Regions from separate parts of the Streptomyces sp. NPDC015127 genome, predicted to be linked through region 1. Evidence: riboswitches for the same ligand, from Rfam matches in the RefSeq annotation. Region 1 holds a riboswitch; each other region holds the start of a gene.
The links. Region 1 has a riboswitch for thiamine pyrophosphate ahead of thiC (phosphomethylpyrimidine synthase ThiC). Riboswitches for the same ligand answer to the same signal wherever they lie in the genome.
Positions count from the first base shown of each region.

Region 2: it holds a riboswitch for thiamine pyrophosphate, as region 1 does, so the genes downstream of both, thiO (glycine oxidase ThiO) here and thiC (phosphomethylpyrimidine synthase ThiC) in region 1, are expected to answer to the same signal.
Region 3: it holds a riboswitch for thiamine pyrophosphate, as region 1 does, so the genes downstream of both, ACF08N_RS30395 (thiamine ABC transporter substrate binding subunit) here and thiC (phosphomethylpyrimidine synthase ThiC) in region 1, are expected to answer to the same signal.

Region 1 covers NZ_JBIBVE010000005.1:268,775-276,643, forward strand. Annotated here, with positions in the region: gene ACF08N_RS12455 (YibE/F family protein) at 1-1,316, opposite strand, end outside; TPP riboswitch at 1,388-1,520, shown strand; gene thiC (phosphomethylpyrimidine synthase ThiC) at 1,513-3,288, shown strand; gene ACF08N_RS12465 (hypothetical protein) at 3,406-4,515, shown strand; gene ACF08N_RS12470 (hypothetical protein) at 4,537-5,361, opposite strand; gene ACF08N_RS12475 (metallophosphoesterase) at 5,510-6,607, opposite strand; gene ACF08N_RS12480 (LacI family DNA-binding transcriptional regulator) at 6,767-7,869, opposite strand, start outside.
Region 2 covers NZ_JBIBVE010000006.1:42,412-50,280, reverse strand. Annotated here, with positions in the region: gene ACF08N_RS13460 (deoxyribonuclease IV) at 76-924, opposite strand; gene pknB (Stk1 family PASTA domain-containing Ser/Thr kinase) at 930-2,870, opposite strand; gene ACF08N_RS13450 (thiazole synthase) at 3,099-3,893, opposite strand; gene thiS (sulfur carrier protein ThiS) at 3,899-4,099, opposite strand; gene thiO (glycine oxidase ThiO) at 4,096-5,274, opposite strand; TPP riboswitch at 5,272-5,384, opposite strand; gene ACF08N_RS13435 (hypothetical protein) at 5,468-5,827, shown strand; gene ACF08N_RS13430 (NAD(P)/FAD-dependent oxidoreductase) at 5,900-7,075, shown strand; gene ACF08N_RS13425 (Rv2175c family DNA-binding protein) at 7,120-7,485, shown strand; gene thiE (thiamine phosphate synthase) at 7,625-7,869, shown strand, end outside.
Region 3 covers NZ_JBIBVE010000018.1:36,118-43,986, reverse strand. Annotated here, with positions in the region: gene ACF08N_RS30405 (phosphatidate cytidylyltransferase) at 1-1,031, shown strand, start outside; gene rlmN (23S rRNA (adenine(2503)-C(2))-methyltransferase RlmN) at 1,145-2,251, shown strand; TPP riboswitch at 2,313-2,418, shown strand; gene ACF08N_RS30395 (thiamine ABC transporter substrate binding subunit) at 2,414-3,511, shown strand; gene ACF08N_RS30390 (ABC transporter permease) at 3,550-5,166, shown strand; gene ACF08N_RS30385 (ABC transporter ATP-binding protein) at 5,166-6,221, shown strand; gene ACF08N_RS30380 (LOG family protein) at 6,315-7,430, opposite strand; gene ACF08N_RS30375 (hypothetical protein) at 7,499-7,869, opposite strand, start outside.

The DNA of each region.
Region 1 (7,869 bases):
CGCCGTCCCCTGCCGCCACGCGCCGGCGCGGCCGCCCCGGCGCCGGCGCGGCCCGGGCGGTCCGCGGAGACGACCAGGGCGGCGAGCGCGGTGGTCACCGGCACGGACGCGACGAGGCCGATGGATCCCACCAGGGTCCGTACGATCTCCTCCGCCACCAACTCGCTGTTGGCCACGGTGCCCACGCTGGACTGGGCGATCGAGAAGAGCAGCAGCAAGGGCAGGGCCGCGCCCGCGTAGGCGAGGACGAGCGTGTTGACGACCGAGGCGATGTGGTCGCGGCCGATCCGGATGGCGGAGCGGTAGAGGGCCCGCGGGCCCATGTCCGGGTCGGCCTGGTGCAGTTCCCAGACCGCCGACGTCTGGGTCACCGTGACGTCGTCGAGCACGCCGAGCGAGCCGATGATGACCCCGGCGAGCAGCAGGCCGCTCATGTCGATGTCCGGGTAGAGCCCCTTGATCAGACCGGTGTTGTCGTCGGTGTTGCCGCTGAGGCTGGCCCAGCCGATGAACAGCGAGCCGAGCAGACCGATGAGCAGCAGCGAGATCAGCGTGCCGAGGACGGCCACGGAGGTCCGCGCGGTGATGCCGTGGCACGAGTAGAGCGCGATGAGCATGATCGCGCTCGCCCCGACCACCGCGACGATCAGCGGATTCGAACCCTGGAGGATCGCGGGCAGGATGAACAGGGTCAGCACGGCGAAGGAGACGGCGAGCGCGATCAGCGCCATCACGCCCCGCATCCGCCCGACCAGGACGACCACCAGGGCGAAGATGCCGGCGAGCAGGGCCATCGGGAAGCCGCGGTCCACATCGGTCACCGAGTACTGAAGATCCCTGGGCGCGTCCGGCGCGTACGCCACCACCACGCCCTGGCCCTCCTTCAGCTGCCGCGGCGCGTCGGGCTGGACGATCTCGACGAACCTCCGGCCCTTGTCCTTGCCGGTGGTGACCTCGACGGTGGCCTTTCCGCAGTCGCCCCGTTGCGCGTTGACCGCCTCGCGGCCCTCGGGCGTCGAGGTGTCGCCGGTCGGCGGGACCTGGCCTGCGTTGACGTCCTTGCAGTCGACTCTCTCGACGCTCACCACCTTGCCCTGCTCCGTCTGGCGGTCGAAGCCGACCCCTGTGCGCTCATGGCCGGGCGCCCCGCCCGGCCACAGCACGGCGAGGCCGACGAGAACAGCCGTCGCGAAGGGGATCAGCACCGCGGCGATGACCTTGCGAAGGTGCTGGGAGACGGGCGCTGCGGGCCCGTGACTGTGCACATGGCCGTGATCGTGGCCGTGCTGTTCGGGGTGCTGCGGCGATGAGGTCACAGACAGATCATCGCAAGAACGAGAGGGGCCCTCTGTTCAGCGCGCCAGACATGACGCTAGCGTGGTGGCACCTTTGCACACGCGGGAGCTCGGAGCACCGGGCTGAGAGGGCGCTGACCTTCGTACATCCGTACGGGACAGCTGCGCCGACCGCCGAACCTGTTACCGGGTAATGCCGGCGTAGGGAGTAGGTCTCATGACCGTATCGGACGCACGCACGCCTGCCTCGAACCAGAACGACGAGGCCGGGAAGTCCATCGGATGGCACAAGGGATACCTCGAGGGCTCGCGCCCCGACCTCCGTGTGCCGGTCCGCAAGGTGCACCTCACCAACGGCAAGGACGTGACGCTCTACGACACGTCCGGTCCGTACACCGATCCGAACATCGAGACGGACGTCCGCCGGGGTCTGCCGCCGCTGCGGGAGAACTGGATCGTCGGGCGCGGCGACACCGAGGAGTACGCGGGCCGGCCCGTGCGCCCCGAGGACGACGGGATCAAGCACACGTCCCCGCGCGGGGGGCTGCGCAACCTCGACGCCGTCTTCCCCGGCCGGCCGCGCCAGCCGCGGCGGGGCCGCGACGGCCAGGCGGTGACGCAGCTCGCGTACGCCCGCCGGGGCGAGATCACGCCGGAGATGGAGTACGTCGCCCTCCGCGAGAACGTCTCGCCCGAGGTGGTGCGGGAGGAGATCGCGGCGGGCCGCGCCGTCCTGCCGGCGAACGTCAACCACCCGGAGATCGAGCCGATGATCATCGGCAAGCGGTTCCTGGTGAAGGTCAACGCCAACATCGGCAACTCCGCGGTCACCTCCTCCATCGAGGAGGAGGTCGAGAAGATGACCTGGGCGACCCGCTGGGGCGCCGACACGGTCATGGACCTGTCCACGGGCCGCAACATCCACACCACGCGCGAGTGGGTCCTGCGCAACTCCCCCGTGCCGATCGGCACCGTGCCGCTCTACCAGGCGCTGGAGAAGGTCGACGGCAAGGCCGAGGAGCTGACCTGGGAGATCTACAAGGACACGGTCATCGAGCAGGCCGAGCAGGGCGTCGACTACATGACGGTCCACGCGGGTGTCCGCCTGCCGTACGTGCCGCTCACCGCCAACCGCAAGACCGGCATCGTCTCGCGCGGCGGCTCGATCATGGCGGCGTGGTGCCTGGCGCACCACAAGGAGAGCTTCCTCTACGAGAACTTCGAGGAGCTGTGCGAGATCCTCGCGGCGTACGACGTCACGTACTCGCTCGGCGACGGCCTGCGCCCCGGCTCGATCGCGGACGCCAACGACGAGGCACAGTTCGCGGAGCTCAGGACGCTCGGTGAACTGAACACGATCGCCAAGCGCCACAACGTGCAGACCATGATCGAGGGCCCGGGCCACGTCCCGATGCACAAGATCAAGGAGAACATCGACCTCCAGCAGGAGATCTGCGAGGAGGCGCCGTTCTACACGCTCGGCCCGCTGACCACCGACATCGCGCCGGCGTACGACCACATCACGTCGGGCATCGGTGCGGCGATGATCGCCTGGTGGGGCACCGCGATGCTCTGCTACGTGACGCCCAAGGAGCACCTGGGCCTGCCGAACCGGGACGACGTGAAGACCGGTGTGATCACCTACAAGATCGCGGCGCACGCGGCGGACCTGGCCAAGGGGCACCCCGGCGCCCAGGAGTGGGACGACGCGCTGTCCGACGCCCGCTTCGAGTTCCGCTGGGAGGACCAGTTCAACCTGGCCCTCGACCCGGACACGGCACGCGAGTTCCACGACGAGACGCTTCCCGCCGAGCCGGCGAAGACCGCGCACTTCTGCTCGATGTGCGGTCCGAAGTTCTGCTCGATGAAGATCTCCCAGGACATCCGCCGTCAGCACGGCGGCAACCAGGAGGAGATCGCGGCGGGCATGGCGGAGAAGTCCAAGGAGTTCGCCGCGGCGGGCAACCGGGTCTATCTGCCGATCGCGGACTGATCCGCCGTCATGACCGGGCGCCTTCCCGCCCGTCCGCGGGAGGGCGCCCGCCGCCGGCCGGCAACGGAAGCGGCAAGCGCCTGAAGGGCTTGATCGTTTCCGTCTACGCTCCGGTGCATGGGCGGAATAGACGTGGCCAACGGGATCGTCGGCGCGGTGCTGGGCATCGTGTTCGCGACCCTGTTCCAGCAACCCCTCCAGGACGGGTGGTACCGGATACGCCGGCGCTACTCGAGTGCCGTGCGCAGCCTGCGGACGCGCGGCGAGGAGCCCGCGCCGGCGTCGTGGACGACGTTCTCCCTGGGACCCCTGCACACGTCCGCCCTGATCGTCGAGGGTGACGGCGAGTCGGCCATCGCCGCCGAGGCCGTGCACATCCAGGTGCTCGACGAGGAGGTCGTCCTCCCCGAGGACATGGCCGGCTGGCGGGCGGAGATCGAGGGGGAGAGCGCGCGGCGCGAAGCGGAGAACGGGGCTCCGGTGTGGAACGGGCCGCGCTACGCCGTGGAGTCGCTCGACGTGTCGCGTACGGCTCTGGAAGAACATCCGCTGGTCCACCTCAGGCTCCGGCCGACCGACTACTACACCTTCCTCGCCGCCCAGCAGCTGGACCGCCGGCTGGCCGACGGCACCACCCCGCGCACGCGATACCTCGATCCCGACGACCCGCTGGCGGCGCCGGCCTTCCTGCAGTGCAGCTTCGCGGCCAACGTCGCCGTGGTGACCGCCGACGACATGCTGGTCGTCAGCCGGCGCAGCGACCGCGTGCGCATGGCACCCGGTGTGTGGAACTCCTCGGTGAACGAGGGGCTGTCCCGGCACATCGACTCCTCCGGCAGGAACGCGCCGGACCTGTTCGCGGTGGCGCGCCGGGGCATGCGCGAGGAGCTGGCGCTGGAGCCGCACGAGTACACCCTCGTGCTGCTGGCCTTCGTCCTCGACGCGGACCGGCGCCACTGGAGCGCGCACTTCTCCGCCCGGCTGACGACGCTGACCCGTGACGATCTGCGGGCCCGCATGAGCAGGGGTGTCGCGGACAGATGGGAGCACCAGTCGTTCGACCACGTGCCCTTCCGGCCGGCCGATGTCGCCCGGTACCTGCTGCGCCCGGACCGGGTGCACCGATGGGCTCCGCTGGCGCCGGCCCTGTTCCACCTGGCCCTTGTGCACGAGCACGGGCGGACGTCGGTGGAGCGGGCGGAGGCCCAGGTCGTACGGCGGCTGTGACCGCTGCCGGCGGGATGCCGGTCAGTCCGGCTGGTGCTCCGGACCGCCGAAGTCGGGGCTGGAGAAATCCGGGCTGGTGAAGGTCGGACGCCGGCCGGTGACGCGTCCCTCGGCCGGACTGGAGAAGTCCGGTCCGCTGTAGCCGACCTTCGGGATGCGGCTCGCGCGGGGCGGAGGGTCACCGGGTGACGCCGTGGCGGCGGGATCGGCCAGGGCGGCGCGCAGGAAGGGCACGATGCCCCGCTCCAGCAGGGCCTCGCACCAGGCCTCCTTGGCGATCCGGACCTCGTCCGGCAGCTCGTCGTCCGGCCGCCCGTCCGCGACGTGGCTGGCGCCGTTGCGCAGGGCGGTCAGCAGCAGCGCGACGGCCGCGACCAGGATGGCGGCGGCCATGAGCGCCCCGAAGACCCAGCCGGTGAAGACCAGCGTGTCGGCGAAGGACGGGGTGGGGCTCACCATCTTCAGGACGTAGCCGACGATCAGGAAGATCGCGGCTGCCGTGCCCGCGAGAAGCGGGGCCAGGACGGCGACGACGGCCGCGAATCCGGCTCCGGCCTCGGCCGCCTCGCCGACCGGCGCCGCGAGGACGGAGCCGCGCACGGAAGCGGCGGCGGGCGCGCGCATCTCCGCGCGGACCTTCACATAGTGCTCGTACTCGGCGGCGGCCGAGGTGGTGATCAGCGCCGTCGCGTCCAGGGCCAGGGTGCGCAGCTGTTCGGTGTTCAGGCGCGCTCCCACGGCGGCCGGATCCGGACGTTCGCGGGCGTCGCGCAGTGCGTCGTCGAGGACGCGCTCGTATTCGGCGCGGTCCTCGTTCAGCAGGTGCGGAGCGCTGTTCATGTGCATCCCCCGATGCTCCGTAGGGCCGGATCGCCCGTGCGTGCCGGGCAGTTGGGCGGAAACGGAGGAGAGCCTGCTACGGATAAGCCGATGGTAGAGCGGTTACGGCAGGGCGTGACAGGGGGTTTCCGTAAATCGCCCGCGGCCGGGCGGCTCAGGCCCGCAGGGGGAGTTGCTGGACAAGAAGCTTTCCGGCCATGGTCACTCCTCCGTCCATGGCGATGGCCAGGTTGTCCGCGTACACATGCGGGCCCTCGACGACGGGCCGCTCGCCGTCCTCGGCGTCCTCGGTGCCGACCTCGCCGAGGAGGTACGGGATGGGGCTGTGGCCGTGCACCACGCGCGTGCCGCCGTACGCGGACAGCAGCTCGCGCACGGCCTGCGGGCCGCCTTCGTCGCGGAAGGCGAAGCGCTTGGTGAATTTGCGGAAGAGGTCCCAGCACTCGTCGGCGTCGTTACGGGTGAGGATCGCGTGCACGGCGTCGTTGACGTCCTCGATGGTGGAGCCGTATTCGAGGTAGGCCGTGGTGTCGGAGTGGAGCAGCAGGTGGCTGTCCTCCTCCACGATCGCGTCCAGCCGGGCCATCCACTGCAGGTGGACCTCCTGCAGCCGGTCCATGTCGTACTTCTGGCCGCCGTTGAGCAGCCAGGCCGCCTGGAAGGTGGCCGTGCCCGCGCCGGAGTTGACGGGGGTGTCGCCGAAGCGCTTGGCGCCGATCAGGAGCAGCTCGTGGTTGCCCATGAGCGCCTTGCAGTAGCCGCCGGCGGCCGCGGCCTCGGCGGACAGCCGCATGACGAGGTCGATGACGCCGATCCCGTCGGGGCCGCGGTCGGTGAAGTCACCGAGGAACCAGAGCCGGGCGTTGCCCGCGGACCAGCGGCCCTCGGAGTCGATGAGGCCCTTCTCGGTGAGGGCGGCGACGAGCTCGTCGAGGTAGCCGTGGACATCGCCGACGACGTAGAGCGGGCCGAGGCCGTCCGGCGCCGGGCGGTCGTCCGCCTCGATCTTCACCTGGACGGTGTCACCCGGTCCGCCGCGTGTGATGACGGGCAGGTCGCGCGCGGTGGGGGTGTAGCCCTCCGGCGGCTCGCCCTCGGGGAACGCGTTGCCGGGGTGGCCCGCGTGGCCGGGGTCCACGGACTGCGACTGCACGGGAACCTGCGCGTACGGCGGTACGCGGAAATCGCGCAGCGTCGCCGTCCGCACCACGGGTCCTTGACCGGCCCCCTGAGTCATCGACCCCTCCACCACCGTCGCGCCGCCGTTCACCTCTCGGCCCAGCCTGGTCGGGGTGGTCCGCGGTGTCGTTCGCCCATCATAGGAATGAGCCCGGCGGTGTGTGACGCACCAGGGGTGGTGAATCCTTCGTCACCCCTGGTTCATCGGCCTTTTCGCCCCAATTGGGTTGGTCTAGTCCTTCGCTGGGGACCGTGGCGCGCTCACCGTGGTACGCGGAGGGCGGCGCTGCGAGGACGTCCTGACGATCAGTTCGGTCGGTATCACCTGCTCGACCGGCCGGTCCTCGTCGATCCCCTCGATGGCGTCGATCAGCAGCTGGACCACGGCCGTGCCGATCCGGCGGGGCTTGAGCGACAGCGTCGTGATCGGCGGTTCGGTGGTGGCGTACACGGTCGACTCGCTGCAGCACACGAGCAGCAGGTCGTCGGGGACGCGCAGGCCGTACCGCCGCGCCGCGGCCAGCAGGTCGGTGCCGTTGGGGTCGAAGAGGCCGTAGACCGCGTCGGGCCGGTCCGGGCGGGCGAGCAGCCGGTCGGCGGCGACGGCGCCCGCGCACGGGTCGTGGGCGGGGTAGGACTCGTAGACCGGGTCCTGGCCGACGCGTTCGCACCAGTTGAGGTAGGCGGTGGTCGACAGCCTGGTGTAGGTGTCGGTGGTGGTGCCGGTGAGCAGGCCGATCCGGCGGGCGCCGGCGGCGGCGAGATGGTCGAGCAGGTCGAGGACGGCGGCTTCGTGGTCGTTGTCGACCCAGGCGGTGACCGGGAGTGTGCCGGCCGGGCGGCCGTCGGAGACGACGGGCAGACCCTGGCGCACCAGCTCGGTCACGACGGGGTCGTGGTCGGAGGGGTCGATGACGACGGTGCCGTCGAGGGCGACGTTCGACCAGACGTCATGGCGTGAGGTGGCGGGGAGGATGACGAGGGCATAGCCGCGGGCGAGCGCGGCGGAGGTCGCGGCTCTGGCCATCTCCGCGAAGTACGCGAACTCCGTGAAGGTGAAAGGTTCATCCCCGTACGTCGTCACGGTCAGGCCGATTAAGCCCGATTTTCCGGTTCTCAGTGTGCGGGCCGCGGCGGAAGGGCGGTAGCCCAGCCGGTCGGCGACCTCACGGACGTGCCGGCGGGTGGCGTCCGGGAGCCTGCCCTTGCCGTTGAGCGCGTCGGAGACAGTTGTGATGGAGACTCCGGCTGCGGCGGCAACGTCCCGGATGCCCGCCCGACCTTGCCGGCTGCCCCGGCGGGATGTGTCCGTCCGGCTCACCTGGTGCTTCCCTG
Region 2 (7,869 bases), on a different contig from region 1:
CAGGTAGCGGTTCCTGCCGACAGCAGCAACCGTATACCCCCCAGGGGTATTCCTCAATGGCTCGACGAAGAGACCTCAGCGAAGTTTTTTCAGCAGCGCCACATCCGCCGCGTGTCCCTCCTTGCCGCCCGGTGTCTCGATGATCAGTGGTACGCCGTCGGTGGCGGGATGGGCCATGAGCTCGCGGAACGGCTCCTCACCGATGTGTCCCGCGCCAATGTTGGCGTGACGGTCCTTGTGTGCCCCCACCACATCCTTCGAATCATTGGCGTGGATCAGCTTCAGCCGGCCCTCGCCGACGGTCGCCACCAGCTCGTCCAGCGTCCGTGCCACCCCCTGCGGCGCTGCCAGATCGTGGCCCGCCGCGAAGATGTGACAGGTGTCCAGACAGACCCCGAGCTTGGGATGCGCGTCGAGCGCCTCGAAGTACGGTCCGAAGTCCCAGGTCCGGTAGCACAGTGACGAGCCCTGGCCCGCCGTGGACTCCAGGAGCAGATACGGGTCGTCCTCGTGTGTCAGCTCGTCCAGCAGAGGCAGCATCCGCTCCCGTACCTGCGCCAGTGCCACCTCGCGGCTGCGGCCACCGGTCGCCGACCCCGTGTGCACCACCACCCCCGGCGCGCCGATCTGCCGCGCCCGGCGCAGCGAGTGACGCAGCGAGATCACCGACTGCTCGACGGTGGCCTCGGTGTGCGAGCCGAAATTGATCAGATAGGGGGCGTGCACCCAGGCGGAGAGCCCGTCCGTGTCGCACTCCGCACGGAACTTCTCGTCCTGCGCGGGGTTTCCGACGGGCGTGGCCCAGCCCCGCGGGTTGGCGACGAAGACCTGCACGGCCTCCGCCTCCAGCTCCCGCGCGTAGGCCAGTCCGGTCGTGGCCAGGCCGCCGGCCACGGGGACATGGCCGCCGACAGGGTTGCGCATCCGCACTACAGTCCCTTGATCTTGATGGTGATCGTGCTGCCCTCCGGGGCCTCGTCGCCGCCCGCCACCGACTGGCTCTCGACCGTCTCGCCGAGGAACGGGAAGCTCTTCTCCACGTCCACCACGAAGCCCGCCGCCTCCAGGTCCGCGGTGGCGTCGTCGACGCTGTCGCCCACCACGTCCGGGACCGCGATCATCCGCGGGCCCTTGGACACCGTGAGCGTGACCGTGTCGCCGGCGGCGAGTCGCGAGCCCTCGGCGGCGGACTGGCGTGCGACCGCCCCCGCCTCGTGCGGCGAGTTGATCCGCTTCCCGGCCACCTTCACCTTCAGGCCGGCCGCTTCGAGCTCGGCGGTGGCGTCCTCCACGGCGTCCCCGGTGACGTCGGGGACGTCGATCGGGGCGCCCTTGCTGACCACGAGCGACACCGCGCTGTCCGGGCTGCGGCTGCTGCCCGGCTCCGGATCGGTGCTGATCACCGAGCCCTGGGGGACGGTCTCGTCGAACCGCCTGGTCACCACGCCCGGCGCCAGGCCCACCTTGCGCAGCTCGCGCTCCGCCTCGGCGAGCGGCCTGCCGACGATCTCCGGCACCTTCACGATCTTCGGGCCGCGCGAGACGATCAGCGTCACCGACCCGTTGTCACGGATGCGGTCGCCCGACGCGGGATCACTGTTGATCACCGAGCCACGGGGGACCGTCTCGCTGAAGTCGTGACGGACCTTGCCGGCCTCGAGACCGGCCCGGTCGAGCTGCCGGCGCGCGTCCTGCTCCGTCTTGCCGATCAGGGCCGGGACACGGGTGAACTGGCCGGAGTTGATGTACCAGACACCCGTGCCGATGCCGAGGACCGCGACGATCGCGACCACCAGGGCGAGCACGCCCCGGCCGGCGAGCGGGCCCCGGGCGGGGCCGCGCCCGCGCCGCTCCGGCGGCGCCGGCGGCGCCGGCGGCGGCACGGTCAGCCGGGCGGTGTGGTGGACCTCGGGCTCCTCGCGCGGCAGCACGCGGGGGATCACGTCCGTACGGTCGTCGTCCGGCGCGGAGTCCATGGGACTGCCCTCGCCGCGGGCCTGCGGCGGCATCGCGTCCAGCTGCTCGTCACCGAGCGCGGCGCGTGCCTCACGGGCCTGCGCCAGGAGCGCCACCGCGTCGTTCGGCCGGATGTCGGGATTGCGGGCCGTCGCGCTCGCCACGAGCTCGTCGAGCTCGATCGCGAGGCCGGGCACGACGGCGGAGGGAGCGGGGACGTCCTCGTTCAGGTGCTGGTAGAGCACCTGTGCGGGGGTGTCACCGGAATGCGGCTTGCCGCCGGTGAGCATCTCGTACAGCAGGACACCGCACGCGTAGACATCGGCGCGCGTGTCGGCGGTGCCGTACTCGATCTGCTCGGGTGCGAGATACGACACGGTGCCCAGCACGGTGCCCGAGGTGTTGGTGACCGAGCCGACCGCCCGGACCAGGCCGAAGTCGGCGACCTTGACCCGGCCGTCGTCCCCTATCAGCACGTTCTCGGGCTTCATGTCCCGGTGCACGAAGCCGGCCCGGTGCGCGGCGCCGAGCGCGGCGAGCACGGGCTCCAGGATGTCGAGCGCGGCCCGCGGCCGGAGCGCCCCGCGCTCGCGCAGGACGTCGCGCAGGGTGCACCCGGCGACGTACTCCATCGCCAGGTAGACGTACGCGCCCTCGGCGCCCTGGTCGAAGACCCCGACGACGTTGGGGTGCGCCAGCCGGGCCACGGACTTGGCCTCGCGGATGAACCGCTCCACGAACGTCGCGTCGGCGGCGAGCTCTGGGTGCATCACCTTGAGGGCGAGGACCCGGTCGAGCCGGGTGTCGACGGCCCGGTAGACCGTGGCCATGCCGCCGACGGCGATACGCGCGTCGACGCGATAGCGGCCGTCGAGCACCTGGCCGACGAGGGGGTCTTTGAGGGTCGTGTCCACTCGGCGATTCTACGAGCCCGGGCGGTGGGTCCTGCCCGGGCGGGGGCGGGCTTGCAGCGGACCTGTGACGGTTGCGCGTGGCGCCTGTGGCGGGCTGGATTTCGCGCAGTGAAATCCAGCCCCGCTGGGGGCACCTCCCACGGCCGCCAGGGCCGTAGGGGAGGGCGGGGTGGGGAAACGGCCCCGCGCAGCGGCCCCCCACCCGCCGCGCGCCCACCCCCCGCTCCCTCAGAACGCCGGGCGCTCCGGGTCCAGGGACGCCCGGCCCTCCGTCGGCGACGACGCCTGCGCGAAGTGGCGGCGCGGAATGCGGCCCGCCCGGTACGCCAGCCGCCCCGCCTCCACCGCGTGCCGCATCGCCTCCGCCATCAGCACCGGCTCCTGCGCCCGCGTCACCGCCGACGCCAGCATCACCGCCGCGCACCCCAGCTCCATCGCCAGCGCGGCGTCCGACGCCGTACCCGCGCCCGCGTCCAGGATCACCGGCACGCCCGCCTGCTCGACGATCAGCTGGAAGTTGTGCGGGTTGCGGATGCCGAGCCCGGACCCGATCGGCGAGCCCAGCGGCATGATCGCCGCACAGCCCACGTCCTCGAGCTTCCGCGCCAGCACCGGATCGTCGTTGGTGTAGGGCAGGACCGTGAAGCCGTCGTCGACCAGCGCCTCGGCCGCCTCCAGCAGTTCCACGCCGTCCGGAAGGAGCGTGCGCTCGTCCGCGACGACCTCCAGCTTGATCCAGTCCGTGCCCAGTGCCTCCCGCGCGAGCCGCGCCGTGAGGACGGCCTCGCCCGCGGTGAAACAGCCGGCCGTGTTCGGCAGGACCCGGATGCCCAGCTTGGTCAGGACGGACAGGACGGACCCCTGCACCGTCGGGTCGAGACGGCGCATCGCGACCGTCGTGAGTTCCGTGCCGCTCGCGATCAGCGAGCGTTCCAGTACGTCGAGGCTGGGCGCCCCGCCCGTACCCATGATCAGCCGCGAGGTGAACGTGGTGCCGCCGATGGTGAGACGGTCGTCGGCCATGGTGCTCAGCCTCCCTGCACGGCGGTGAGGATCTCGATGCGGTCGCCGTCGCCGAGCCGGGTGCCCGCCCACTGGCTGCGCGGCACGACGGTCTCGTTGACGGCGGCGGCCACACCCGAGGGGGCCGTCGTGAGCGCCGCCACCACGGCGTCCAGGGTGGTGCTGTCGGCGAGCTCGCGCGCCTCGCCGTTGACGCAGACGTTCATGCGGGCTGCTCCTGTCGTACGCGTGCGCCCGCGGGGGCGAATCTGCGGGGGCTGAACGGGCGGGCGGCGTCGGGCAGTTCGCCGCTGGTGAGCGCCTCCGCCAGCACGTCGCCGGTCACTGGCGTCAGCAGCACGCCGTTGCGGTAGTGGCCGGTCGCGAGCAACAGCCCCGGCAGCTCGGTGAATCCCAGCATCGGTGCGTTGTCGGGGGAGCCGGGCCGCAGTCCGGCGCGCGTCTCGGTCAGCGGCAGTTCGGTGATGCCGGGCACCAGCTCGTGCGCGTCGCGCAGCAGTTCGTAGACGCCGCCCGCGGTGACGGTCGTGTCCCAGCCCAACTCCTCGGTGGTCGCGCCGACCACCAGCTCGCCGTTCTCGCGCGGCACGAGGTAGACATGGCTGCCGCGCACCACCGCACGCACCGTGCGGGACAGGAACGGCGCGTAGGGGCCCGGCACCGTCAGCCGCAGGACCTGGCCCTTCACGGGGCGTACGGGAGGCAGGACGTCGTCCGGCACCCCGCCGAGCCGGCCGCTCAGGCTGCCGCCGGCCAGCACCACCTGGCCGGCGGCGAGCTCGGTGCCGTCGTCCAGGACGGCGCCCGCGGCGCGGTCGTGCACGACCGTCAGCCGCTCCGCCCAGGCGCGGCGGAAGTCCACCCCGGCCCGCTCGCAGGCGACGACGAGCGCCGCGGCCAGCCGCCGCGGATCGATCTGGTGGTCCCCGTCGACGCGCAGACCGCCGCGGACCCCCGGTGCGAGCATGGGCTCCAGGCGACGGCACTCGCGACCGGTCAGCCACTCCGACTCCAGGCCCGAACGGCGTTGCAGGGCATGCAGCTCCCGCAGGTGCGCGCGGTCGTCGGAGTCGAGGGCGACGGCGAGGGTGCCGCACGCGCGGTAGCCCACGGACCGCCCGGTCGCCTCCTCCAGTTCGGCGGCGAACGCCGGGTAGCGGCGGGCCGATTCGAGGTTCAGGCCGAGCAGTGTCTGCTCGCCGTAGTGGAGTTCGGTGACGGCGGCGAGCATGCCGGCCGCGACCCGCGCGGCCCCGCCGCCGGGCTCCGGATCGGCGACGGTCACGCGCAGCCCGCGCTGCGCCGCGCGCCAGGCCGTGACCAGGCCGATGATCCCGCCCCCCACGACAAGGACGTCGGGTGCGTCTGGTGTACGAGACATGGGCGTCCAGCCCCTCCCTTCGCCGGCATGACCCGGATCAGGTTCGTACGGTCGGAGGCCGCCCAGCCTCCCTCTCAGCCCGGTGCGTCCGGGCTCCCGCGAGTGCCTTACGGTGGCCACCCTAACCCCACGCCCAGGCGCGCAGTAAGGGAGCCGCCGTCCCCCGGCGCGGGTGCGCAGGAGGTGGACGCACGTGGCGGCATCGCTCGACGGACTGGTGCTCGCGCCGGTGGCCGACCAGGCCCCGGGCCAGGTCGGTACCAGTACCCGGTTCCTGTACCACGAGGAGCAGGGGCGGATCTGGGCCGAGTACGAGGGCGGTGACGTGGTCCGCGGTCACCTGGTGGGCACGCGCGAGGGCGACCGGCTGGACTTCCGTTATGTCCAGCTGAAGACCGACGGCGGGACGTCCAGCGGCCACTGCCGGTCCACCGTCGTCGAACTCCCCGACGGCCGCGTGCGACTGGAGGAGACCTGGGAGTGGGAGTCGCAGGAGGGCAGCGGGACCAGCGTCGTCGAGCAACTGCTCCCTGATGGTGCGTCAGAAGCTTAAGGTGGCCCGGTGAGCGAGCACACGCAGGAGCAGGCCGGGGACCGGCGACGGGTCGTCGTGGTCGGCGCGGGCATGGCCGGGGTGCAGACCGCGGTCGCCCTGCGCGAACTGGGCTTCACCGGACCGGTGACCCTCATCGGCGCCGAACCGCACCAGCCCTACGACCGGCCGCCGCTCTCCAAGGCGATCCTCCTCGGCACGGCCGAGGGCTCCGCTTTCGACATCGACTTCGACGCACTCGACGTCGACCTGAGGCTCGGCGTCGAGGTGACCGGCGTACGCCCCGAGGCGCACGAGGTGGACACCGAGGCCGGGCCCGTCCCGTACGACGCCCTCGTCCTCGCCATCGGAGCCGAGCCCGTCACCCTGCCGGGAGCCGCGGGCGTCCCCGGCGTCCACCTGCTGCGCACGCTCGACGACGCGGACCGGCTGCGGCCCGTGCTCGCGCGGCAGCACGACATCGTGGTCGTCGGGGCGGGCTGGATCGGCGCGGAGTTCGCCACCGCCGCGCGCGAGGCCGGCTGCGCGGTGACCGTCGTCGAGGCCGCAGACCGCCCGCTGGCCGGGTCCCTGCCCGCCGAGGTCGCGGCGCCCATGGCCCACTGGTACGCCGAGGCCGGGGCCGAGCTGCTCACCGGCGAGCGGGTCGCCGCCGTCGAGGCGGGCACGGTGGTGCTGGCCGGATCGGGGCGCAGGATCGCCGCGGGCGCGGTCGTCGTCGGCATCGGCGCCCGGCCCGCGACCGCCGCCCTCGCGGGCAGCGGCATCGAGCTCGGCCCGGACGGCGCCGTCGTCGCCGACCGCCACCTGCGCACCTCCGCGCCCGATGTCTACGCCGTCGGGGACTGCGCCTCCTACCCCTCGGCCCGCTACGGCACCCGGCTGCTCGTCCACCACTGGGACAACGCGCTGCAGGGGCCGCGCACGGTCGCGGCCAACATCGTCGGGGCCGGACCGGAGCCGCAGGTGTACGACCCGGTGCCGTACTTCTGGTCCGAGCAGTTCGGCCGCTTCGTGCAGTACGCGGGCCACCACCCGGCGGGCGACACGCTGCTGTGGCGCGGCGATCCGGCCACCGACGCAGCGTGGTCGGTGCTGTGGCTGCGGGAGGGCGTGCTGGTCGCCCTGCTCGCCGTCGACAGGCCGCGCGACCTGGCGCAGGGCCGCAGGCTCGTGGCGGCCGGCGCACGGCTGGACCCGGGCCGTGCCGCCGACCCGTCCGTCCCCCTGAAGGCGGCGGCCGCGTAGGCGTCGGCTACCGACTGTCAGTCCCAGATGGCAGGCTTGTTCCTGTGACCGAGATTGACGCAAAAATCGATGCTCTCGTCCCCGCCTGGCTTCACCTGCCGGACATCGCGGAAATGCTCGATGTCGAGGTGACGCGCGTGCGGCAGCTGGTCAAGGAGGGCCAGCTGATCGCCGTCCGTCGTGGTGAGAACAGGACACTGCAGGTGCCTGCCGCTTTCATCGACGGCGACAAGGTGGTCAAGGGTCTCTCCGGGACCCTGACGCTCCTGCGGGACGACGGCTTCACCGACGAAGAGATGCTGGAGTGGCTGTTCACTCCGGACCCGACCCTGCCAGGCACCCCGGCGCAGGCACTGAGCGAGAATCGCGGCACGGAGGTGAAGCGCCGGGCGCAGGCGCTCGCCGTCTGACGCCCGTCCCGACGTCCCGGCCCTGACCGGGACGTCCTCTGTCCCGAACCACCGGAGGCGCGTGGTGCGGGCGGGAGCCGTACGGCCCCTGCCCGCACCCGCGCGCCGCTCATCATCCAGCCTGCGGGGGGGAAGCACCATGTCCACGGCTCGCGAACTGCTCGGCGACGCCCGCCTCTATCTGTGCACCGACGCCCGGAAGCGCCAGGGCGACCTGGCCGAGTTCCTGGACGCCGTGCTCGCCGGCGGCGTCGACATCGTCCAGCTGCGCGACAAGGGCATGGAGGCCGGCGAGGAGCTGGAGCACCTCCAGGTCTTCGCCGACGCCTGCCGGCGCCACGGCAAGCTCCTCGCGGTCAACGACCGGGCGGATGTGGCCCACGC
Region 3 (7,869 bases), on a different contig from region 1:
CATCAGAGACGCAGCCCATGCCCATCGTGCCGGACTTTCCCGACGCAGGTAGAGACGCCGAATCCCCTGAGGGGCCCGGCGGCCGGGCAGGCCGCGAGGACCGTGGCCGGGGGGCCGCACCGCTCGGTGGCCCCCTGTTCCGCGACGAGAACACGCAGGAGCCCATGCACAGCCCGCCGCCGGCCGCGCCTCAGCAGCCGCAGCCGCCGCAGAAGAAGCGGGCCGGCCGCGACCTGCGGGCGGCCATAGGGGTCGGCGTGGGTCTCGGCGCGGTGATCGTCGCGTCGCTCTTCATCGTCAAGGCCGTGTTCGTCGGCGTGATCGCGGTCGCCGTCGTCGTCGGCCTGTGGGAGCTGACCGCACGCCTCCAGGAGCGCAAGCAGATCAAGGCGCCGCTGGTACCGCTCGCGGTCGGCGGCGCTGCCATGGTCGCGGCCGGTTACGTACGCGGGGCCGAAGGCGCCTGGGTGGCCATGGCGCTGACGGCGCTCGCGATTCTCGTGTGGCGCATGACCGAGCCGCCCGAGGGCTACCTCAGGGATGTCACGGCCGGTGTCTTCGCGGCCTTCTACGTGCCGTTCCTCGCCACGTTCGTCGCGCTGATGCTCAGCGCGGACGACGGGCCGGAACGGGTGATCACCTTCCTGGTGCTCACGGTCGTCAGCGACACGGGGGCGTACGCGGTCGGCTGGCGCTTCGGGAAGCACAAGCTGGCGCCGCGCATCAGCCCCGGCAAGACCCGTGAGGGGCTGCTGGGTGCGGTCACTTTCGCGATGGGCGCGGGCGCGCTGTGCATGCAGTTCCTCGTCGAGGACGGCACCTGGTGGCAGGGGCTGCTGCTCGGCCTCGCGGTCGCGGCCAGCGCGACGCTGGGCGACCTCGGGGAGTCGATGATCAAGCGGGATCTCGGCATCAAGGACATGGGCACCCTGCTCCCGGGGCACGGCGGCATCATGGACCGTCTGGATTCGCTGCTGCCGACCGCACCGGTGGTGTGGCTGCTGCTGGTGGTGTTCGTCGGCTCCGGCTGACCTGCGGGTTTCCGCGTGAGGGCTCGTTGTCGTCCCCCATGGCCCCCTCGGTGCATGGGGGTACCCCCTGGGCGGCGAGCCCTCCGTCGTATCTCTGCGACACTGGTAGCACCATGCCCAAGCCCGGAGAACTCACTTTCGTCGCGCCCCGCGGAGCCAAGAAGCCCCCGCGGCATCTCGCCGACCTCTCGCCCGCCGAGCGCAAGGACGCCGTCGCCGCGATCGGCGAGAAGCCGTTCCGCGCCAAGCAGCTGTCCCAGCACTACTTCGCGCGGTACGCGCACGACCCCGCGCAGTGGACCGACATCCCCGCGTCCGCGCGGGAGAGGCTCGCCACGGAGCTGCTGCCCGACCTGATGTCGGTCGTGCGGCACATCTCCTGCGACAGCGACACCACCCGCAAGACCCTGTGGCGCCTCCACGACGGCACGCTCGTCGAGTCCGTCCTGATGCGCTACCCGGACCGGGTCACGATGTGCATCTCCTCCCAGGCGGGCTGCGGGATGAACTGCCCGTTCTGCGCCACCGGACAGGCCGGCCTCGACCGCAATCTGTCCACCGCCGAGATCGTGCACCAGATCGTCGACGGCATGCGCGCGCTGCGGGACGGCGAGGTGCCCGGAGGCCCCGCCCGCCTGTCGAACATCGTGTTCATGGGCATGGGGGAGCCGCTCGCCAACTACAAGCGGGTCGTCGGCGCCATCCGCCGGCTGACCGACCCCGAGCCGGACGGCCTCGGTCTCTCGCAGCGCGGCATCACCGTCTCCACGGTCGGTCTGGTCCCCGCGATGCTGCGTTTCGCCGACGAGGGCTTCAAGTGCCGTCTCGCCGTCTCCCTGCACGCGCCGGACGACGAGCTGCGCGACACGCTGGTGCCGGTCAACACCCGCTGGAAGGTCCGCGAGGTCCTCGACGCCGCCTGGGAGTACGCGGAGAAGTCCGGCCGCCGGATCTCCATCGAGTACGCGCTGATCCGCGACATCAACGACCAGGCGTGGCGCGGCGATCTGCTCGGCCGTCTCCTCAAGGGCAAGCGGGTCCATGTGAACCTGATCCCGCTGAACCCGACGCCCGGGTCCAAGTGGACGGCGTCGCGGCCGGAGGACGAGAAGGCCTTCGTGGAGGCCATCGCCGCCCATGGAGTGCCGGTCACCGTCCGGGACACCCGTGGCCAGGAGATCGACGGGGCGTGCGGGCAGCTGGCGGCACAGGAGCGGTGACGGAGAGGTCGCCGGGCTTGGCTGGTACTGTGCCTGTGCATTCGCACAAATGAACAACGAAACATTCCGACAGGGGAGCGCAGCAGAGCGCTGAGAGTGCGGCACGGCCGCAGACCCTCGGACCTGATCCGGGTCATACCGGCGTAGGGAGTCAGCACCATCATGAACAGCCAGCTTCGGCGTGCCACCGGCACCGCGCTCGCCGCCGCCCTCGGCGTCACCGCCCTCGCGGCCTGCGGCGGCGAGTCCAAGGACTCCGGCTCCGGCACCGGCGGCGGGTCCAAGACCGTCACGCTCGTCAGCCACGACTCCTTCGCGGCGTCCGACGCCGTCCTGAAGGAGTTCACCCGGCAGACCGGGTACACCGTCAAGGTCCTCAAGAGCGGTGACGCCGGTGCCGCGCTCAACAAGGAGATCCTCACCAAGGGCTCCCCGCAGGGCGACGTCTTCTTCGGCGTCGACAACACCCTGCTCTCGCGCGCCCTCGACAACGACCTGTTCACGCCGTACGAGGCCAAGGGGCTCGACCAGGTCGCGGACGAGGTGCGGCTGGACGCGGACAAGCACCGCGTCACGCCCGTCGACACCGGCGACATCTGCGTGAACTACGACAAGAAGTTCTTCGCCGACAAGAAGCTCGCGCCTCCGAAGACCTTCGCCGACCTCGCGAAGCCCGCGTACAAGAACCTGCTCGTCGTCGAGAACCCGGCGACGTCCTCGCCCGGCCTCGGCTTCCTGCTCGGCAGCGTCGGCGCGTTCGGCGAGTCCGGCTGGCAGGACTACTGGAAGAAGCTCAAGGCCAACGGCGTCAAGGCCGTCGACGGCTGGGAGCAGGCGTACAACGAGGAGTTCTCCGGCTCGGCGGGCGGCAAGAAGGCGGGGGCCGACCGTCCGCTCGTCGTCTCGTACGCCTCCAGCCCGCCGGTCGAGGTCCTCTACGCCGACCCCCAGCCCGCCGAGGCGCCGACCGGTGTCGCAACCGGCACCTGCTTCCGCCAGATCGAGTTCGCCGGACTCCTCAAGGGCGCGAAGAACGAGGCGGGCGGCAAGGCGCTGCTGGACTTCCTGATCACCAAGAAGTTCCAGGAGGACATGCCGCTGAACATGTTCGTCAACCCCGTGGTCGAGGGCGCGAAGGTGCCCGAGCTGTTCACCGAGCACGGTGTGGTCGTCGACAATCCCGAGACCGTCGCTCCCGGCACGATCGCCGAGAACCGTGAGCAGTGGGTCCGGTCGTGGTCCTCGCTCGTCCTGAAGTAGGGCAGTCCCTGCGGGGGAACGCGGCGCGGCTCGCCCTGATGGCCGGCCCCGTCGCGTTCTTCGCCGTCTTCTTCGCCTACCCGGTCGCCGCCATCGTCGGCCGGGGCCTGCGCGTCGAGGGCACCTGGCAGTTCGGACGGTTCGGCGAGGTCCTCGGACGCCCGGACATCCTGCACGTCCTGTGGTTCACCACGTGGCAGGCGCTCGCCTCCACCGCGCTCACCCTGCTCCTCGCCCTGCCCGGCGCCTACGTGTTCGCCCGGCTCGAATTCCCCGGCAAGCGCCTCCTGCGCGCCGTTGTCACGGTGCCGTTCGTGCTGCCGACAGTCGTCGTCGGGACGGCGTTCCTCGCCCTGCTCGGCCGTGGCGGGCTGCTCGACGACCTGTGGGGCGTACGCCTGGACACCACGGTCTGGGCGATCCTGCTCGCGCACGTCTTCTTCAACTACGCCGTGGTCGTCCGCACCGTCGGCGGCCTGTGGTCGCAGCTCGACCCGCGCCAGGAGGAGGCGGCCCGCGTGCTCGGCGCCGGGCGGCTCACGGCCTGGCGACGGGTGACGCTTCCCGCGCTCGCGCCCTCCGTCGCCGCAGCGGCGCTGATGGTCTTCCTGTTCACCTTCAGCTCGTTCGGTGTCGTGCAGATCCTCGGCGGACCGACGTTTTCCACCCTCGAGGTGGAGATCTACCGGCAGACGGCCGAGATGCTCGACCTGCCGACCGCGGCCGTGCTCACGATGCTGCAGTTCGCGGCCGTCGGTGTCGTCCTCGCCGTGCACGCCCGGACCGTACGCCGCCGGGAGAGCGCGCTGCGGCTCGTCGACCCGGCCCGCACCGCGCGCCGCCCGCGCGGAGCCGCTCAGTGGGCGGTGCTCTGCGGGGTCCTCGTCACCGCCGCCGTGCTCCTGATCGCGCCGCTCGGCGTGCTGGTCGAGCGGTCCTTCGACACCCCCGTGGGCTACGGACTCGACTACTACCGAGCGCTCACCGTCCTCGACGATAGCGGCGGCGCCTTCCTCGTCCCGCCGATCGACGCCGTGGCCAACTCCCTGGAGTACGCGCTCGTCGCCACCGCCGTCTCGGTGCTGGTCGGCGGGCTCGCGGCGGCCGCCCTCACCCGCAGGGCCGGCCGGCTCGTCCGCGGATTCGACGCGCTGCTGATGCTGCCCCTCGGGGTCTCCGCCGTGACCGTCGGCTTCGGTTTCCTGATCACAGTCGACGAGCCGCCGCTCGACCTGCGCGGCTCGTGGATGCTGGTGCCACTCGCCCAGGCCCTGGTCGGCGTGCCCTTCGTCGTGCGGACGATGGTGCCCGTCCTGCGCGCCGTGGACGTCCGGCTGCGCGAGGCGGCGGCCGTGCTCGGCGCGTCGCCGCTGCGCGCCTGGCGCGAGGTCGACCTGCCGCTGGTGAGCCGGGCGCTGCTGGTGGCGGCGGGGTTCGCGTTCGCCGTCTCGCTCGGCGAGTTCGGGGCGACCGTCTTCATCGCCCGGCCCGACCAGCCGACGCTGCCCGTCGCGGTCGCCCGGCTGCTGGGCAGGCCCGGCGAGCTCAACTACGGGCAGGCGATGGCGCTCGGCACCATCCTGATGGTGGTGTGCGCCACCGCGCTGCTCCTCCTCGAACGCATCCGCCCCCGTACCACCTCCGAGGAGTTCTGATGGCCCTGCTGGAACTGGAGGGCGTCACCGTACGGTTCGGGTCGCGGACCGCCCTCGACGCGATGGACCTGGAGGTCGCCGAGCACGAGATCGTGTGCGTGCTGGGGCCGAGCGGCAGCGGGAAGTCCACGCTGCTCAGGGTGGTCGCCGGACTCCAGCGCGCCGACGCGGGCCGGGTCCTGCTCGCGGGCGCCGACCAGGCCGGGGTGCCGGTCCACCGCCGGGGCGTGGGCCTGATGTTCCAGGACCATCAGCTCTTCCCGCAGCGCGACGTGGCGGGCAACGTCGCGTTCGGGCTGCGCATGCGTCCGCGCGACCGCGGCGACGCCCTCGGCGCACGCCGCGATGAACAGGCCCGCCGCGTGGACGAGTTGCTTGAGCTCGTCGGGCTGCCGGGCGCGCAGCGGCGACCCGTGGCCGCGCTGTCGGGCGGTGAGCAGCAGCGGGTGGCGCTGGCCAGGGCGCTGGCGCCGGAGCCCACGCTGCTGATGCTCGACGAGCCGCTCGGCCAGCTGGACCGCGGGCTGCGGGAGCGGCTCGTCGTCGAACTGCGCGGCCTGTTCGGCCGGTTGGGCACCACGGTCCTCGCCGTCACCCACGACCAGGGGGAGGCCTTCGCGCTCGCCGATCGGGTCGTGGTCATGCGGGACGGGCACATCGCCCAGGCGGGTACGCCGCTGGAGGTGTGGCAGCGCCCGGCTTCGGAGTTCGTCGCCCGCTTCCTCGGCTTCGACAACGTCGTGCCCGCCACGGTCAGCGGCGCGGTCGCCGGCACCGTCTGGGGCAAGGTCCCCGTCCCGGACGGCTCGCCGCAGGGCGAACGCACCCTGCTCGTGCGGCCGTCCGGCGTCCACGTCGTGGAGCCGGGCCAGGGCCTGGCCGCCACGGTCGTCTCGCGCACCTTCCGCGGCAGCCATGTCGCCTTGCGCCTGCGGCCCGCCGAAGGGCCCCTGCTGGAAGCCGAGTGCTCGCTGCGGGACGCGCCCGAGGAAGGGGCGGGGGTCGGTGTCGTCTTCGCCGCGGACGACGTGGTGGTCCTGGAGTCCGGCGCCTGACCCGCGTGCTCCGGTGGCCTGCTCGGACGTCTCCGCGTCCCGTGTCGGCCTGCCCGGACGCCGGCGCCTGATCCGCCTGTCCCGCCGGCCTTCCTAGACGCCCGCCCCCAGGCGCAGCAGCGCCTGCGGCGCCTCCTCGACCGAGTCCACCAGGGCGATCCGCGACTCCATGGACCGGCCCCGGGCGAGCGACCGCAGGAGCGGCCAGGTGGGCAGGTGGTCGGTCCAGTGGGTGCGGTCGACCAGCACCATGGGGGTGGGCTCGCCGCGCGACCCGTAGTAGTTGGGGGTCGTGTTGTCGAAGATCTCCTGCACCGTTCCGGCCGCGCCCGGCAGGAAGACCACACCCGCGTCGCAACGGGCCAGCAGGCCGTCCTCGCGTGTGGCGTTGGCGAAATACTTGGCGATGTGACCCGCGAACGCGTTCGGCGGCTCGTGCCCGTAGAACCAGGTGGGGATGCCGACCGAGTCGCCACCGCGCGGCCAGCGGCCACGCACCTCGAAGGCGGCCTGCGCCCAGTCGGTCACCGAGGGCATGAAGGAAGGTGCCTTGGCCAGCAGCTGGAGGGCGTCCGCCAGCATCTCCTCGGAGTGCGGAGCGGCGTACGCGCCGAGGTTGGCGGCCTCCATCGCACCCGGCCCGCCCCCGGTCGCCACCGTGAACCCGGCTCGGGTGAGGGCCCGGCCGAGCCGTGCCGCGCCCGCGTACGCCTCGGTGCCCCGGCCCATCGCGTGTCCGCCCATCACCCCCACCACCCGGGCGCCGGTCAGGAGTTCGTCGAGGGCGTCCGAGATGGCGTCGTCGTGGATCGAACGGAGCATCGAGGCGAAGATGTCGCCGTCGGCCTTGGTGCGCTGGAACCAGTCGTAGGCGAGGGCGTCCGGGGTGGCCGCGTACCCGTCGTCGAGCCCGGCGAAGAGGTCGCCTGCGGTGTAGAGGCGGTTGCGGTACGGGTCGAACGGCAGATCCGGTACGGGCGGGAAGACGAGCGCCCCGTCGGCACGGACCTTCGCCGCGGCCGCGGGCTCCATCGGGCAGCCGAGGAACACCGCCTGGCCGGTGTCCGTGGCGAACAGCACGGACGTGCGCCGCGTGAGATCGACGGACTGGACGCGGAATCCGGCCAGAGAGCCGTGGGAGACCGCCCGGTCGAACTCGTCGAGCGACTCGATCTCGCGGTGCGCCGCCTGCGGCTCGGGGTGCGTCATGGGCCCACGATAGGCCGGGCGGCCCCGTACGACGCCGCGGCGAGGCGCGCAGGGATCGGGAAGAGGGCCTAACCCTTCAGCGGCGCGGCCGCGAGTGTGGCGACCGTCCAGGTCAGCGGCGCGAACAGCACGAGCAGGGCTCCCGCGCGCAGCCATGCGGCCTGGCGCAGCGCCGCCGGGTGCGCGCCCAGCTGCACCAGGGCCTCGGTGGTGGCGGCGCGCGACTGCCGGGCCTCCAGCGCGGCCGTGAGCAGCGTGGCCGTCGTGCAGGCGACGACGAGCGTCGTGCCCAGGCCGGTCATCGGGCCCCAGGGGCGCGCCGCGTCCCCGTGGAGCGCGGTCACCGCGAGCGCCCCGGAGGCCACCGCGCACACCACGCCGAGGGGGCGGCCGATACGGCGGGCCTCCTCCATGAGGACGCGGCCCGCGAGCAGCCGGA